Regions from separate parts of the Amycolatopsis sp. NPDC114503 genome, predicted to be linked through region 2. Evidence: riboswitches for the same ligand, from Rfam matches in the RefSeq annotation. Region 2 holds a riboswitch; each other region holds the start of a gene.
What was found. Region 2 has a riboswitch for S-adenosylmethionine ahead of ACZ7OI_RS25110 (methionine ABC transporter ATP-binding protein). Riboswitches for the same ligand answer to the same signal wherever they lie in the genome.
Positions count from the first base shown of each region.

Region 1: it holds a riboswitch for S-adenosylmethionine, as region 2 does, so the genes downstream of both, ACZ7OI_RS18900 (aminotransferase class V-fold PLP-dependent enzyme) here and ACZ7OI_RS25110 (methionine ABC transporter ATP-binding protein) in region 2, are expected to answer to the same signal.
Region 3: it holds a riboswitch for S-adenosylmethionine, as region 2 does, so the genes downstream of both, thrC (threonine synthase) here and ACZ7OI_RS25110 (methionine ABC transporter ATP-binding protein) in region 2, are expected to answer to the same signal.

Region 1 covers NZ_JBVKDT010000004.1:374,519-379,371, forward strand. Annotated here, with positions in the region: gene ACZ7OI_RS18900 (aminotransferase class V-fold PLP-dependent enzyme) at 1-858, opposite strand, end outside; SAM riboswitch class IV at 899-1,013, opposite strand; gene ACZ7OI_RS18905 (potassium/proton antiporter) at 1,109-2,587, opposite strand; gene ACZ7OI_RS18910 (ArsR/SmtB family transcription factor) at 2,688-3,383, opposite strand; gene ACZ7OI_RS18915 (penicillin-binding transpeptidase domain-containing protein) at 3,424-4,853, opposite strand, start outside.
Region 2 covers NZ_JBVKDT010000005.1:711,828-716,680, forward strand. Annotated here, with positions in the region: gene ACZ7OI_RS25110 (methionine ABC transporter ATP-binding protein) at 1-995, opposite strand, end outside; SAM riboswitch class I at 1,211-1,301, opposite strand; gene rsmA (16S rRNA (adenine(1518)-N(6)/adenine(1519)-N(6))-dimethyltransferase RsmA) at 1,878-2,720, opposite strand; gene ACZ7OI_RS25120 (transglycosylase family protein) at 2,813-4,195, opposite strand; gene ACZ7OI_RS25125 (TatD family hydrolase) at 4,623-4,853, opposite strand, start outside.
Region 3 covers NZ_JBVKDT010000004.1:804,605-809,457, forward strand. Annotated here, with positions in the region: gene rpsT (30S ribosomal protein S20) at 83-343, shown strand; gene holA (DNA polymerase III subunit delta) at 733-1,704, opposite strand; SAM riboswitch class I at 1,836-1,969, shown strand; gene thrC (threonine synthase) at 1,983-3,248, shown strand; gene ACZ7OI_RS20820 (ComEC/Rec2 family competence protein) at 3,273-4,853, opposite strand, start outside.

The DNA.
Region 1 (4,853 bases), on a different contig from region 2:
ATACACCCCAACGGTATTCGGCGACCCAGCCTCGTGCCGCTCCTCACCGCTGTTCCACACCACGGCTTCCTCGGTCACCAGCTTGGTCGCCCCACCACCGGCGAGATACGGCTCAGCCGCCCGCAACCAGTCGCTGCGCCCGACCAACGCCCCAGCCCCAAACGGCGCATACAACTTGTGCCCGGAAACCGCCACGTAGTCGACATCCAACTCCCGCAACGAAATCCGCCGATGCGGCGCGAGCTGAGCCGCGTCCAACGCCACCCGGGCCCCGTGCTTCCGAGCCACCGCAGCAATCTCCGCCACCGGCAACAACTCGCCAGTCACATTCGACGCCCCAGCGACCACCACCAACCGAGGCCCCTGCGGACATTCCGCCAGCGCTTCGTCCACAACGGACACCGCGGCAAGCCGAGTCCGCGGCAACTGCACCCGCCGAACGTTCGGCCCCCGCCACGGCAACAGCGCGGCATGGTGCTCACTGTCGAAAACAACCACAGAAGTCTTACGCGGCAACGCTTTCGCCAGCAGATTGAACGCATCAGTCGTGTTGCGCGTGAAGATCACCGAGTCACCGCTGCGAGCATCCACGAACCGGCGCAGCACACCCCGGGTCCGCTCGTACAACCGAGTAGAAACCTGCGACGCAAACCCAGCACCACGATGCACGCTGGCATACCAGGGAAGAAACTCGTCCACCGCCGACCGCACCGCGTCCAGGCACGGCGCGCTGGCCGCGTGATCGAGATTCGCGTAACCGATGTCGCCGCCCGTCACCAGCGGCACCCGCAGCGCCGCACCGGCAACAGTGGGAACAGCGGCAACAGTTTCCGTGGACCGGTCGAGTGCGAGAGTCATGACGGCGCCTCCTCGGCGTTCCGGGGGACCCCCGGCGAGGGGCCCGCGCTTGCCCGTCGCGCTGCGCGACCGGCCTGGTCCTCACCCGGGGCACCCCACCGCGGTAGGAGGGTTGCCGGCCAGCAAGCCGGGGCTTCGCGCTGGCACTCATGACCTGAAACCGACGATAGCGGAAAACCGGGGAGCGAAACCAGCCCCGTCCCGTGATCTGAGACAGCGGTCACACGGGTGTCCACAAAGGACAGAGGGGTCAGGCCCCGGATTCCCCGTGCCAGCGAGCAAGACGACCGGCCCGGTCGACGGCCCGGATGCGCTGTTCGGTCGCGTCGCGGTCGGCGGCGGTCGTGACCACCAGAAGCTGGTCTTCGACCTGCAACCGGCTGGTTTTCTGCGGGGTGAAGGCAGTGCCGCCGCGGACCACGAGACTGACCGTCGCCCCGGCGGGCAGGCGCAGCTCCGACAGGTACACGCCGTGCAGCTTCGACCCCTTCTGGATGCGCACCTGCAGCAGTTCCGCGCCAAGCTCGTCGAGCGGTGCGGCGTCGACCTCGATCTCCTGCGCCTGCGTCGCCTTCGCCAGCCCGAGGATCCGCGCGAGCGGACTGAGCGTCGCGCCCTGCAGCACGGTGAGCACGATGACGAGCACGAAAACCGCGTCCACGAGCCGTTGCGCGCCGGGCACGCCCTCGGACAGCGGGATCATCGCGAGCACGATCGGCACCGCGCCCCGGAGCCCCGCCCAGGACAGGAACACCTGATCCCGCCACGGCAAACGGAACGGCAGCAACGACAGGACCACCGACAGCGGCCGGGCGAGCAGCAGGACCACGGCGCCCGCGACCAGACCCGGAATCAGCGTTTCGAGCAGCCGGGTCGGCGACGCGAACAGGCCGAGCAACACGAACAGGCCGATCTGCGCGAGCCAGCCGAGCCCTTCGGCGAACGACAGGGTGTCCGACCGGTGCGGCAGCTTGGAGTTCCCGAGTACCAGGCCAGCGACGTAGGTGGCGAGCAGGCCGGACGCGTGCGCGAGTTGTCCCGAGGAGTACGCGAGCACGCACACCGCCACCGTGGCGAGCGGGTACAGACCGGTCGCCGGGAGCGCCGCCCGGCGCAACGCCTGCGCGCCCAGCCAGCCGAACGCGAGGCCGAGCACGAGACCGGTGAGCAGTTCGTAGACCACCAGCAGCGGCAGTGACCAATCGACCGCTTCGCCGGACGCGAGCACGACGACCGCGATGTAGGCAGGCGCGTCGTTGATGCCGGATTCCAGTTCCAGCGCGCCGACGAGCCGTTTCCCGACCCCGGCCGTGCGCAGCACGGAAAACACCGCCGCGGCGTCGGTGGACGCGAGAACCGCGCCCCACAGCAGGGAGAGGCGCCAGTCGAGGCCGAGCAGCCAGTGCAATGCCGCGCCGGTGACCGCGATGCTGATCACCACGGCCACTGTGGACAGCAGGATTCCGGGCCCCAGCGAGGGTTTCACCGCGGACCAGCGCGTGGTGAGCCCGCCTTCGGTGAGGATCAGGACAAGCGCGGCGAGGCCGAGCGACTGGGTGAGCGCCGGATTGTCGAAGCGGATGCCGAACCCGGCTTCCCCGAGCACGACGCCGATCCCGAGATACAGCAGCAGCGACGGGAATCCGAGCCGGATGGACACCCGCACCGCGACGACCGAGACGACCAGAACCAGCGCGCCGACGCCCAGCACCATGGGAAGCTCGTCCATTCGCCCGCCTCCCTCCCGGTCGCCCGCAGGCGTCCAGAATAGTGAGGCAGTGTCCGGTTCCCGACCGCGCACCACCGGTGCGGGGGACCACCCAGGTGTGTTACGACGCCTCGGCGGCACTCACCGTCGCGAGATCGACACCGAGCGCGGCGAACGGCCCCCTCGCGCCCGGCAGAACCCGGACCGCGCGCTGCTGGTCCCGTGTCAGCCATCCCGCCTCGACCGCCCGCTCCAGCACCGCCGCCGGGACCGCGCCGGCGAGGTGCTCGCGCCGCTCTGTCCAATCCAGACAGTCGCGCAGCAGCGGCCGCCGCGGCCGATCCGGCACCGCCACGCCGAGATCGGCCAGCACCTCGCGTCCGGCGTCGGTGAGCGCGAGCCCGTCCGACACGTCGATCAGTCCCCGATCGACCATCCCGTCCCGCAACGCGACCCCGAGCGTCCCGGCCAGATGGTCGTAACAACTGCGCGCGAAGGACAATCGCTGTACCCGCAACGAAGTCCGCAGCCCGGACGGCCGTTTCAGTTCGGCATGCTGCGCCAAATGCTCGATCAACTCCGCAACCCGCGGATTCGCAAGCCGCACGTACGCGTGCCGCCCCTGCTTCACCCGGGCCACGAACCCGGCCTCGGCCAATCGCGTCACGTGCTCGCTGGCCGTCGAAACCGCGATCCGCGCGGCGGCGGCCAGTTCGCCGACCGTCCAGGCGCGGCCGTCGAGCAGCGCGAGGCACATGGTCGCGCGGCTCGGGTCGGCGAGAACAGCGGCGACCTCGGCCAGTGCGACGGTTTCCATGCCTCAACGGTAGAGCGGGGACACTTCGGCCGCGGCCGAACTACAGCGCGTCGAGGAACTTCGCGCCGAGCGAGACGGCCGGTTTGGAGTCGTTGGCCCCCTCCAGGAAGACCGCGAACGCCAGGTCGCCGCGGTAGCCGACGAACCAGCCGTGCGCCTCCGCGCCGTCGCCGAACTGCGCGGTGCCGGTCTTGCCGAACACCGAACCGGAGTGCGACAGCCCGGTCGCCGTGCCGCCGGTGACGACCTCGCGCATCATCGGCCGCAACGCCGACAGCACCGACGACGGCGGCGGATTGTAGCCGGTGTTGACCTTGGTGCCGTCCGCCCACAGCCGCGGCACGACCGCGTGCCCGGACGCCGCGGTCGCCGCCATCACCGCCGCTCCCATCGGGCTGACCTGCACCTTTCCCTGGCCGATGCCGTCCTCGACCTGCTCGTCCGCATTCGCCGCCGGGTCGACGCGGCCCAGCTCGGTGGACAGGCCGCCGATCCCGAAGTCGGCGTTGAGGCCGAACTGGGTGGCCGCCTTCGCGAGTCCGTCGGCGGGCAGCTGCGACGCGAGCCGGGCGAACGTGGTGTTGCAGGACTTCGCGAACGCCTTGTGCACGGTGGTCGTGCCGAGGTCGAATCCCTCGTTGGAGAGCGTGCGGGTGCCGATCCGGTCGGTCAGCGGGCACGGCACCGAGGAATCCGGCGTGACCAGCCCGGCTTCCAGCGCCGCGGTCGCGGTGACGATCTTGAACGTCGAACCCGGTGCGTACTGGCCGCTGAACGCCGACGCCGCGTTGGTGACGCTGGCATTCTGCGCCACGGCGAGCAGATCGCCGGAAGACGGCTGGATCGCGACCAGGACCGCCTTGCCGTGATATCCGTCGACCGCCGCCTGAGCTGCGTTCTGCGTCGCGACGCTGAGCCCGGTGGCGGCCGGTTTGTGGTCGCCTTCGGGATTTCCGAACAACGCCTCCAGGCTCTTGCCCGAAGCGTCCACGCGCTCGACCGCGAAGGCTTCGGACGCCTGCCCGTGCCCGGTGAGCGCCGAACGGAGCAGCGGGAACGCCTTGTCGTCAGCCAGTTTCAGCCCGCCGCTGCCGGACACGACGAGCGGTTTGCCGTCGCGGTCGACCACCGCCGGCACGTCCGAGGACGCGAGCGCCAGCCGCTGCCCGGCTTCCAGCTTGGGGTGCAGGACCGTCGGCGCCCAGTGGACACGCCACTTGCCCTGCGCCTGGACGAGGCCGAGGTTGCCGGTGTACGTCCAGGTGCGGCCAGGGCCGAGGTTCCAGGTGATGGTGTAGGCCGCCGTGGCCTTGTCGCCCTGCGCCGCGCCGACGTCGCCGAGCTTGGCGGTCAGCTGCGTGGGCCGAAGCATCGCCCACGCGTCCTGAAGCGCGGAAGAGGCGTCCGTCGGAGCGTCGGTGGCCTTGCTGGCCGTGTCAGCGTCCTTCGTGGCGAAGGCGAGCAGGTACT
Region 2 (4,853 bases):
TGCGGCCCCCGAGCCACCTGACTCACGTGCGCCCCCCGATCAGCGATCCACGACAGCGCCGCGTCAGCTCGTTCGCCCCGCACCCCGAGCCGGAAGCGAGCGATCGGAGTGTCCCCGATCCGAGTGAGGCCACCACCAATGGTGGCGAGTTCCACGTCGAACCGGCTGGCCGCCTCAGGCAGCAACGCGCCCACCGACGCAAACCCGATCAGCACAACGTCGACCGCGCGGTCGTACTTCGCGGCCTGGGTGCGCGAGGTCTCGATCGACGGCAGCACCGCCTGCGCGGTCCAGCTGTCCGGCGTCGAGATCAGGTCGAGCACCGTGCCGCGTTCGACGATCGCGCCGTTGTCGAGGACCGCGACGTCGTCGCAGACCCGGCGGACGACGTCGGCGTCCGGCGTGGTGACGACGACCGTCACGCCCAGTTCGGCGCGCGCCCGGTCGAGCACGGCCAGCACCGCGCCGGCGTCCTCGGCCGAGACCCCGGCGGTCGGGTCGTCGGCGAGCAGCACGGCCGGTCCGGCGGCGAGCGCCTTCGCGACCGCGACCCGGCGGAGCTGGCCTTCGGTGAGCTCTTCCGGCTTCTGCGCGGCGCGCGGGGTGAGGCCGACCAGGTCGAGCAGCGAGCCGACCCGGCTGCGCCGCTGCGGGCCGTCGACGCCGAGCTGTTCCAGCGGGCTGGCGATGTTGCCCGCGATGGTGCGCTCGGCGAGCAGCTCCGGCTTGGTCCCGACGACACCGAGTTGGCGGCGGATCTCCCGCAGCCGCTTGCCGTCGAGCGTCGCGGTGTTGAGGCCGTCGAGCCGCACGACACCGCGGTCGGGGCGCTCCTGCAGCGCGATGCAACGGGCGAGGGTCGACTTGCCGGAACCGGACGGACCCACGATTCCGAACAGCGAGCCGGCTTGCACGTCAACGCTCACGTCGCGCAGCGCGGCGACGCGATTTCCGTGGAAGGGAAAGGACTTGGACACGTTTTCGACAGTGATCACGAAAGGGCTCCAGGCAAAACGAGGCGCAGCGCCGCTTCCGGGCGCGCCAGGCGTCATCGAATTACCGTCCACAGTGGACGGCGCAAGAAACTACAGAGAAAAGATCAGGCGATGACCATGGAGCGTTGACACGCACATACCGAGCGGCGACCTTCGTCGACTACGCGCCGGCGGGTCAGCAGGAGCGGGCGGGTGACCCTCTTCATCGAAAACAGCCTCCATCGGTCCTGGCGGTAGCACCTGCCCTGCGGAGGGTGGTTGCTGCGACTTCGGCGAGCCAGGTCTCTCAGTCGCTCGGGATGGACGCTTTCGAGTAAAGCCGATCCCATTGGCTGAACGCAAGCGCGTTGGTGCAGATCACACGTCTGGTGGTGCCCGCATACCGGAACACCGCGTCCAAGACCCGGAAACCCGGAACCTCGGTCGCCGAACAGTGCTTCGACCTGGGAAACCCTCGCCCCAGTGGCCGGTCGCGAACCAGTTCGTTCCACTGTGGACGATCAAGGATCTTTGTGGAACAACAGTTTTCTCGTTGTCAAGTGACCGGCGCCCGCGGACTGCAACGCCGGATTCGCGAGGTCCGCGACCGAGTCGAGATAGGTCAGTGAAGCGAAGCACCTCGAACCGGCGTCCCTGAACAATCCGGCCCAGGGAGCAATCAGACTCCCCCGAATGCCAAGGCTCTGACGAGCCGACCGTCACAGGTAACCGGCCATCTCGGCCGCAATCGCACGATCACCGAAAGTAGCTGGCTGCCCCGGAATGCCCACGATCAGCGACGACGCAAGGTCATCAGGCCACCCAGCGAAATCAAGGCCCGCATCCGGAATACCCGCCGCGCCGCCGCAGTTGGACGTCACAAGCGAGCGACGTGGGAGGGGGTCAGTTTGCGGCAGCCGCAATCCGCGCGAACGCGTGCACGTCGAGCTGTTCCCCGCGCGTCTTCGGGTCGATCCCCGCTTGGACTAGCAACTCACCGGCCCGCTCGGCGGAACCGGCCCATCCGGCCAGCGCGGCCCGCAAAGTCTTGCGCCGCTGCGAAAACGCCGCGTCGACCACCGCGAACAACCGCGCGCGATCCACTCCGGAAACCGGGTCGGTCCGGGTGAACGACACCAGTGCGGAATCGACGTTCGGCACCGGCCAGAACACCGCTCGCGGCACCGCGGCGACCTTGCGCGCCGGTCCGTACCAAGCGAGCTTCACGCTCGGCACGCCGTAAGTCCGGCTGCCCGGCCCGGCCGCCATCCGATCGGCGACCTCGGTCTGGACCATCACGAGCCCGCTGCGCAGCGACGGCAGTTCGGCCAGCAGATGCAGCACCACCGGCACCGCGACGTTGTAGGGCAGGTTCGCCACGATCGACACCGGCTCAGCCGGCAGATCGGCAGCCCGCACCCGCAGCGCGTCGGCTCCGACGACGGTCAGCCGCTCCGCTGCCTCCGGGGCGCGCTCGGCGACAGTGCGAGGCAGGCGGGCGGCCAGCACCGGATCGATCTCCACGGCGACGACCTGAGCGCCAGCGGCGAGCAGGCCGAGCGTCAGCGACCCGAGACCGGGCCCGACCTCCAGCACGACGTCCCCCGGCCGCACGCCGCCGAGTTCGACGATGCGGCGGACCGTGTTGGGGTCGTGCACGAAGTTCTGCCCGAGCTTCTTCGTGGGCCGGACGTCGAGTTCGTCGGCCAGCCCGCGGATTTCGACAGGCCCCAGCAGTTCCACCACCGGACGAGCCTACCCAGCGCCGCGGGGCGCACGAAAAACAGGCGGCCGGGAGCGCGAAGCTCCCGGCCGCCTGCTGGAAATTCCGATGCCGCTCAGGCCTTGTAGCCGCAGCCCCAGGCGCTGTAGCCGCCGCGAGCGTCGCGCACCTTCTCGGCGGTCGCGATCTGCTGCTCACGGGTGGCCTTGTCGGCCGTCGGGGCGTACTGCGTGCCGCCGTAAGCCGCCCAGGTCTGCTTGTCGAACTGGAGGCCGCCGTAGTAGCCGTTGCCGGTGTTGATGGACCAGTTGCCGCCCGACTCGCACTGCGCGATCCGGTCCCACACGCCGGTGTCGCCGATGGCCGGGGCCGGCGGCTTCTTGGTGCCGACCTTGATGATCTTGGCCTTGGCCTCGACCAGGGTCTTCTCCGAGACCTGCTCGCGCGAGATCTCTTCGCCGTTCTTCTTCGTGACCTTGTAGGTCACCAGCTTCTTGCCCGGCGTGCCCGGGTCCTCGACGCTCTGCTGGCCCTGCAGCTGCGTCGGGTCGTCGACCTTCTGCACCTCGGGGTCGATGGTCTCTTCCTGGTTGACCATCGACACGCCCATGCGGCTGACGTGGACCTCGGCGCCGTTCTTCAGGCTGACGTCGAGGCCGCCGTCGATCGCGTCGTCCGGGCCGAGGTTCAGCTTCAGGTCGGAGGCGAGCTCCTTGGTGGTCACCGCGTTGGTGCTCACCTGGCGGGGCGCGTTGGTGCCGTCGAAAAGCGTGATGTGCTTGAGGGTCTTGACCTGGACGGTCGACCCCTCGAGCGGAAGGTCGCCGGTCTGCGGCATCGACGTCCACGCGCCCTGGGAGAGCATGCTGCCCATGCCGAGCTGGTTCATCGCCTCGCCGAGCGTGGTCGCCCGGACCCAGGAGGGCCGCGACACGCCGTCCACGACGAGGTTCAGCTGACGGCCGCGCTCGAGCTTGATGACGCCGCCGTCGCCGACCGCCGCCTGCGGCGAGGGCGAAAGCGCGTCGTGCTCGCCGACCGACAGGCCCGCGTCCTTGAGGACGTCGCCGACGGTGCCGCCGTAGCTGTGCACGGTCTGCTGGTGGCCGTCGACGTCGACGGTGATGCTCTTGTTCATCGCGAGCGCCGCCGCGCCGCCACCGCCGACGGTGACCAGCAGCGAAAGCACCGCGCCCTTGAGGAAGCGGCGCTTCCAGGTCTTGGTCGCCTCGCGCAGCCCTTCCTCGACCGCGGCCTTCTTGGCCTGCGGGGAGGCGGTGCGGTCTTCCTCGACCTCGTCCGGGAGGACGAGCGGCGGAAGCATCGTGGTTTCCGCGTTGATGAGGCGGATCAGCTCGTCGACGTCGACGTCGATTTCCGACATCAGCATGTCGGCGTCCGGGCCCAGCGCGGCGAGCACGTCCTGCTCGGTCACGCGGAGCTCGTCGGAGAAGTCAAGCTGCCCGTACGCGGTGTCTTCGAGCTCGCGGTCGAGCACGGCCACCGAGGACGCGGAGGAGGAAAAATACGCCGAACCCGCGTCAAGACGCGTGTCATCCTGCCGACTACCAGTCACCGGGTCGTTCCCTTTCCCAAGACATCGCGCGTGTTTCGCGCGTCGCCCTTCGTTCGCGACGCACCCTCAGGCGCGCCTCTCAAGTCCGACACCCCCAGCCAGCGCCATCGTCACGGTCCCAGGTCGTACCAACCCCGGTTCCGCTTCCCCGACGTGCACTGACGTGACTGGTGGGCGTATCAGCCGGCTCCGCTGCGCAGAACCGACCGGCACGATCACGGGACAGTAACGGGTGTTGGCAGGTTGCGCAAACACCCCCCGGAGTGTCGTGACTTGCGTCACTCATCAGGTGGACGAATGCGCGGTCTCGAATGTCGCAATCCGTGCAAGCCGTTGTGACACTGAGGAATCAGACGGGCAGCCGGTATGCGCGTTCGGCAGTGGTCCGGACCGCTTCGGCCACCTCGTGGACCGCCTCGCCGCGCAGTTGGGCGAGGAAGCGGACGGTGTAAGCGGTGCAATACGGCTCGTTCGGCCGCCCACGGTAGGGATGAGGCGTCAGAAACGGCGCGTCCGTCTCGGCGAGGAACTGCCCGCGCGGCACGATGCGCGCGGCCTCGTGCAGCCCGCGCGCGTTCTT
Region 3 (4,853 bases), on a different contig from region 2:
GAAACCCGGCCGCCCCTCGGGGCAGGCCTGGAGCCACACAGACGCGGCAGCGACCTTCACCGAGTGAAAGAGGAACGCCTCCATGGCCAACATCAAGTCGCAGGTCAAGCGCATCGACACCAACGAGAAGGCGCGGCAGCGCAACCTGGCGATCCGGTCCTCGGTGAAGACCGCGATCCGCAAGTTCCGCGAGGCCGCCGAAGCCGGTGACAAGGACAAGGCCCTCGAACTGCAGCGCGACGCCGCTCGCAAGCTCGACAAGGCCGTCACCAAGGGCGTCATCCACGCCAACCAGGCCGCGAACAAGAAGTCGGCTCTCGCGAAGCGCGCGAACCAGCTCTGAGCGCAGTCTTTCCGGAAGGCCCGGCGGCTTCGGCTGCCGGGCCTTTTCCGTGCGCTGGGGTCTTCGGTGTGCTGGGGTCTTCGGTGTCCCGGGGCTTCCGTGTCCCGGGGCCTTCCGCGTCCCGGAGTCTTCCGCGTCCCGGAGTCTTCCGCGTCCCGGAGTCTTCCGCGTCCCGGAGTCTTCCGCGTCCCGGAGTCTTCCGCGTCCCGGGGGTCGCGGATCGGCTCGGCCCGGGGGTCGCGGATCGGCTCGGCCCGGGCGACAGGGCGACGGCTGCCCGCGACCCTCAGCCGGTGGTCGTCACGGCGTCCAGCGGAACTCCCGTCTCGTCACGGCGTCCAGCGGAACCCCCGTCAGCAGCCGGTCAGGGGCCGCCTGTCACCTGAGCGTCAGCGGTTCTCCTTGGCCGCGACCACCTCGAGGACCGCGCGCTGCAGAGCGTAGTTCGCATCGGCCGCCGCGCCCTTGACCTCGGCGTTCAGCCGCGCCACGACGCGCATCGCGGTCGCCAGGCCGTCCGGGCCCCAGCCGCGCGACTGGCCCTGCGCCTTGCGGATCTTCCACGGCGGCATGCCGAGTTCGCCCGCCATCTGGTTCGGGTTGCCCCGGCCGGCCGCGGACACGCGCGCGATCGTGCGGACCGCGTCGGCCAGCGCGTCGGCAATCAGGACGTGCGGGACGCCCAGCTGCATCGCCCACTGCAGCGACTCCATCGCGGCCGCCCGGTCGCCCGCGACGGCCTTCTCCGCGACCGCGAAGCCGGTCACGTCGGCGCGTCCGGTGTGGTAGCGGCGGACCGCCTGCTCGTCGATGGCTCCCCCGGTGTCGGCGACCAGCTGCGTCGCCGCCGAGGACAGTTCGCGCAGGTCCGAGCCGACCGAGTCGAGCAGCGCCAGCAGGCCCGCGCCGTCGATCTTGCCGCCCGCGCGGCGCACCTCGTTGCGGACGAACGCCTCGCGCTCGGCCGGTTTGGTGAGCTTCGGGCATTCGGTGATTTCCGCGCCCGCTTTTTTCAACGCGCCCGGCAGCGCTTTCGCGGCCTTGCTCCGCCCGCCGCCGCTGTGCACGACCACGAGGACGATGCCGTCGGCCGGAGCCTTCACGTACGCCAGGACAGCGTCGGACAGCTCCTGCGAGATGTCCTGCGCCGACTCGAGAACGATCACGCGCCCCTCGGCGAACAACGACGGGCTGACCAGCTCGGCCAGGACAGGCGGTGTGAGATCGGACACCCGCGTCCGCGTGAGGTCCGCCGTCGGGTCCGCGGCCTTGGCCGCGTCGAGGGACGCTCGCACAGCCCGTTCGATGAGCAGTTCTTCCTCGCCCGTGACGAGGTGCAGCGGCGCGGGTGCGGTGGTCACCTCGCCATCTTCTCACCCGGCCGCCGGGCCGTCCGCCCCGGTGATGTGGGCCGCCTCCGTGGCACGAGCTGATCGGGATGTCGTACGGTGTAGGCGAGGACGCGCCCACCCGCGCTCCGACAATCGAATACCGCTCATCCAGAGGGGCAGAGGGAACGGCCCGACGAAGCCCCGGCAACCGGCGTACAGCCTGTCATCCCGCGATCGCGGGGTAGCTGACGACCACGGTGCCAATTCCGGCCCGCTTCGGCGGGACAGATGAGGAAAGGAACCTCGCGATGACTGCAGCCCTCACCGCCACCTCCGCCAACAAGACGATCGACCTCGGTCCGGCCGTCGAACTGGTGTCGAAGGAAGAAGGGCACCGGCAGCCGCTCGCTCCGGAATTCGTCTCCGCCGAAGACTTCTCGCCGCTCGAGGTCGCCTACGACTTCGGCCGCGTCCGCCGCGAGGACATCGAAGCGGGCCCGCGCAACATCTGGCGTTACAAGAAACTCCTTCCCGTCCCCTCGACCGTCGAGGAGACCCCGAACACCGAACCCGGCTGTACCCGGCTCGTGCGCGCCGACCGGCTCGCGAAGGAGCTCGGCCTCAAGAGCCTGTGGGTCAAGGACGACACCGGCAACCCGACGCACTCGTTCAAGGACCGCGTGGTCGCCGTCGCGCTCGCCGCGGCCCGCGAGTTCGGCTTCGAGGTCCTCGCGTGTCCCTCGACCGGCAACCTGGCCAACGCGACCGCCGCCGCCGCGGCGCGCGCCGGCTGGCGGTCGGTCGTGCTGATCCCGAAGAACCTCGAGCGCGCGAAGATCCTCACCACCGCGGTCTACGACGGCGACCTGATCGCCGTCGACGGCAACTACGACGACGTGAACCGGCTCGCCACCGAACTGGCCGGCGAGCACCCGAAGTGGGCGTTCGTGAACGTGAACGTCCGCCCGTACTACTCCGAGGGCTCGAAGACGCTCGCCTACGAGGTCGCCGAGCAGCTCGGCTGGCGCATTCCCGAGCAGATCGTCGTGCCGATCGCCTCCGGTTCCCAGCTCACCAAGGTGGACAAGGGTTTCCGCGAGCTGGGCCAGCTCGGCCTCGTGGACGCCAGCCCGTACAAGGTGTTCGGCGCACAGGCCACCGGCTGCTCGCCGGTCTCCACCGCGTACCGCAACGGCCACGACGTGGTCCAGCCGGTGAAGCCGGACACCATCGCCCGCTCGCTCGCGATCGGCAACCCGGCCGACGGCCCGTACGTGCTCGACGTGGTCAACCGCACCGGCGGCGCGATCGAGGACGTCACCGACGAAGAGGTCGTCGAAGGCATCCGGCTGCTCGCGCGCACCGAAGGCATCTTCACCGAGACCGCGGGCGGCGTCACCGTGGCGACCGCGAAGAAGCTCGTCGAAAGCGGCAAGCTCGACCCGGACGCCGAAACCGTCCTCCTCATCACCGGCGACGGCCTGAAGACCCTCGACGCGGTCGAGAACCACATCGGCCCGAAGGCCACCGTGCCGCCGTCGGCCGCGGCCGTCGCCAAGGCGCTCGGCTATTGACCCGCCGGCCCGGGGTCCGCCGCCCTACCGCGGCGGACCCCGCGGCTCGCCCCGGCGCGCGACCGCCGGTCCGCTTCCGGCGGGCAGAACGGCGGTGTCGCCGTCGATATCGGTCCGGGTGACCAGTACTCCCATCGTGCCGAGAACGTCCACTGTGGACTTGCTCGGATGTCCGTATCCGTTGCCCGCGCCGACACTGATCAGCGCCGTGCGCGGCCGCACCGCCGCGAGAAACTGCGGCAGCGAATACCTCGAGCCGTGATGCGGCACCTTCAGCACATCGGCCCGCAGGTCGACGCCCTCCGCGAGCAGATCAGCTTGCGCGGCCAGTTCCACGTCTCCGGTCAGCAAGACCCGGCCGGCCGAGGTGCCGGCGCGCATGACCACCGAACTGTTGTTGATCATCGTGCCGTCCTGCAAGGCAGGTGACCGAGTGGTGGCGTAGCGCGGACCCAGTACGTCCAGCGACAATCCCGGCCATTCCAGCCGTTGCCCCTCGCTCAACTGCACGAGCGGCACGCCACGACGCCGCGCCTCGCCGGAAACCGACTGCCACGCCCACGCCGGAGCACGTCCGGGCCCTACCGCGATCGCACCTACCGCCCGTCCGTCGAATACCGAGGCGAGGCCTCCGATGTGGTCCGCGTGCAGGTGGCTCAGCACGAGCAGCGGCACCCGTTCGACGCCCAGCCTCCGCAAGCATTCGTCGACCGGCCCCGGCTCCGGTCCGGTATCGACGACCACGGCACGGCCGGGCTCGGCAGTTGCGAGAACTACCGCATCTCCTTGTCCGACATCGCATTCCACCATCGCCCAGCCGTCCGGCGGCCAGCCGGGTGTCAGCACTTTGGCCGGCACGACCGTCAGCAGCACCACAACCAGTCCGATCGCTACCAGCAGCCGAAGCCGGCGAAACCTCGCCGCCACCACGACTACGACCAGCAGGCCCGCCGCGCACAATCCGCCCCACCAGCCACCGGGCCAGGACAGCGCTGCCCCGGGCGCCCTTGCGCCGTGCCGGGCGACGGTGATCAGCCACCGCGCTTCCGGGTCCGCCAGATGGATCAGCACCTGCCCGGCTCCTGGCCACCATGGCCCGACGACTGTCGCGAGCACGCCTAGAACGGTGACCGGCGCGACCACTGGTGCCGCAAGGACATTCGTGACCACCGAGACCAGGCTGACCGTGCCCGCCATCCCGGCGATGACTGGTGCGGTGACCACGAACGCGGCAAGAGGAACGGCGAGGCCTTCGGCGTAGCCGGGCGGAACTCCCCGTCGTACCAACGAATCCGCCCAGCGCGGAGCGAGCAGCACCAGCCCGGCCGTCGCGAGAACCGAGAGTGCGAAACCGAAATTGGCCGCCATCGTCGGATCCCACGCCACGAGTACGCACACCGCGAACGCCAGTGCGGGCAGCGCTGAACCGCGTCGTCCGAGAGCCAGCGCGAGCAAACCGATGCCGCCCATGACGCCTGCCCGCACCACACTCGGTTCAGGGCCCACCAGGACGAGGAATCCCGCCAGGCAGGTGCCAGCCGCCGCTGCGGAAAACCTCGGGCCCGCACGGACCAATCGGCACAGCAGCAGGACGGCCCCGCCGAT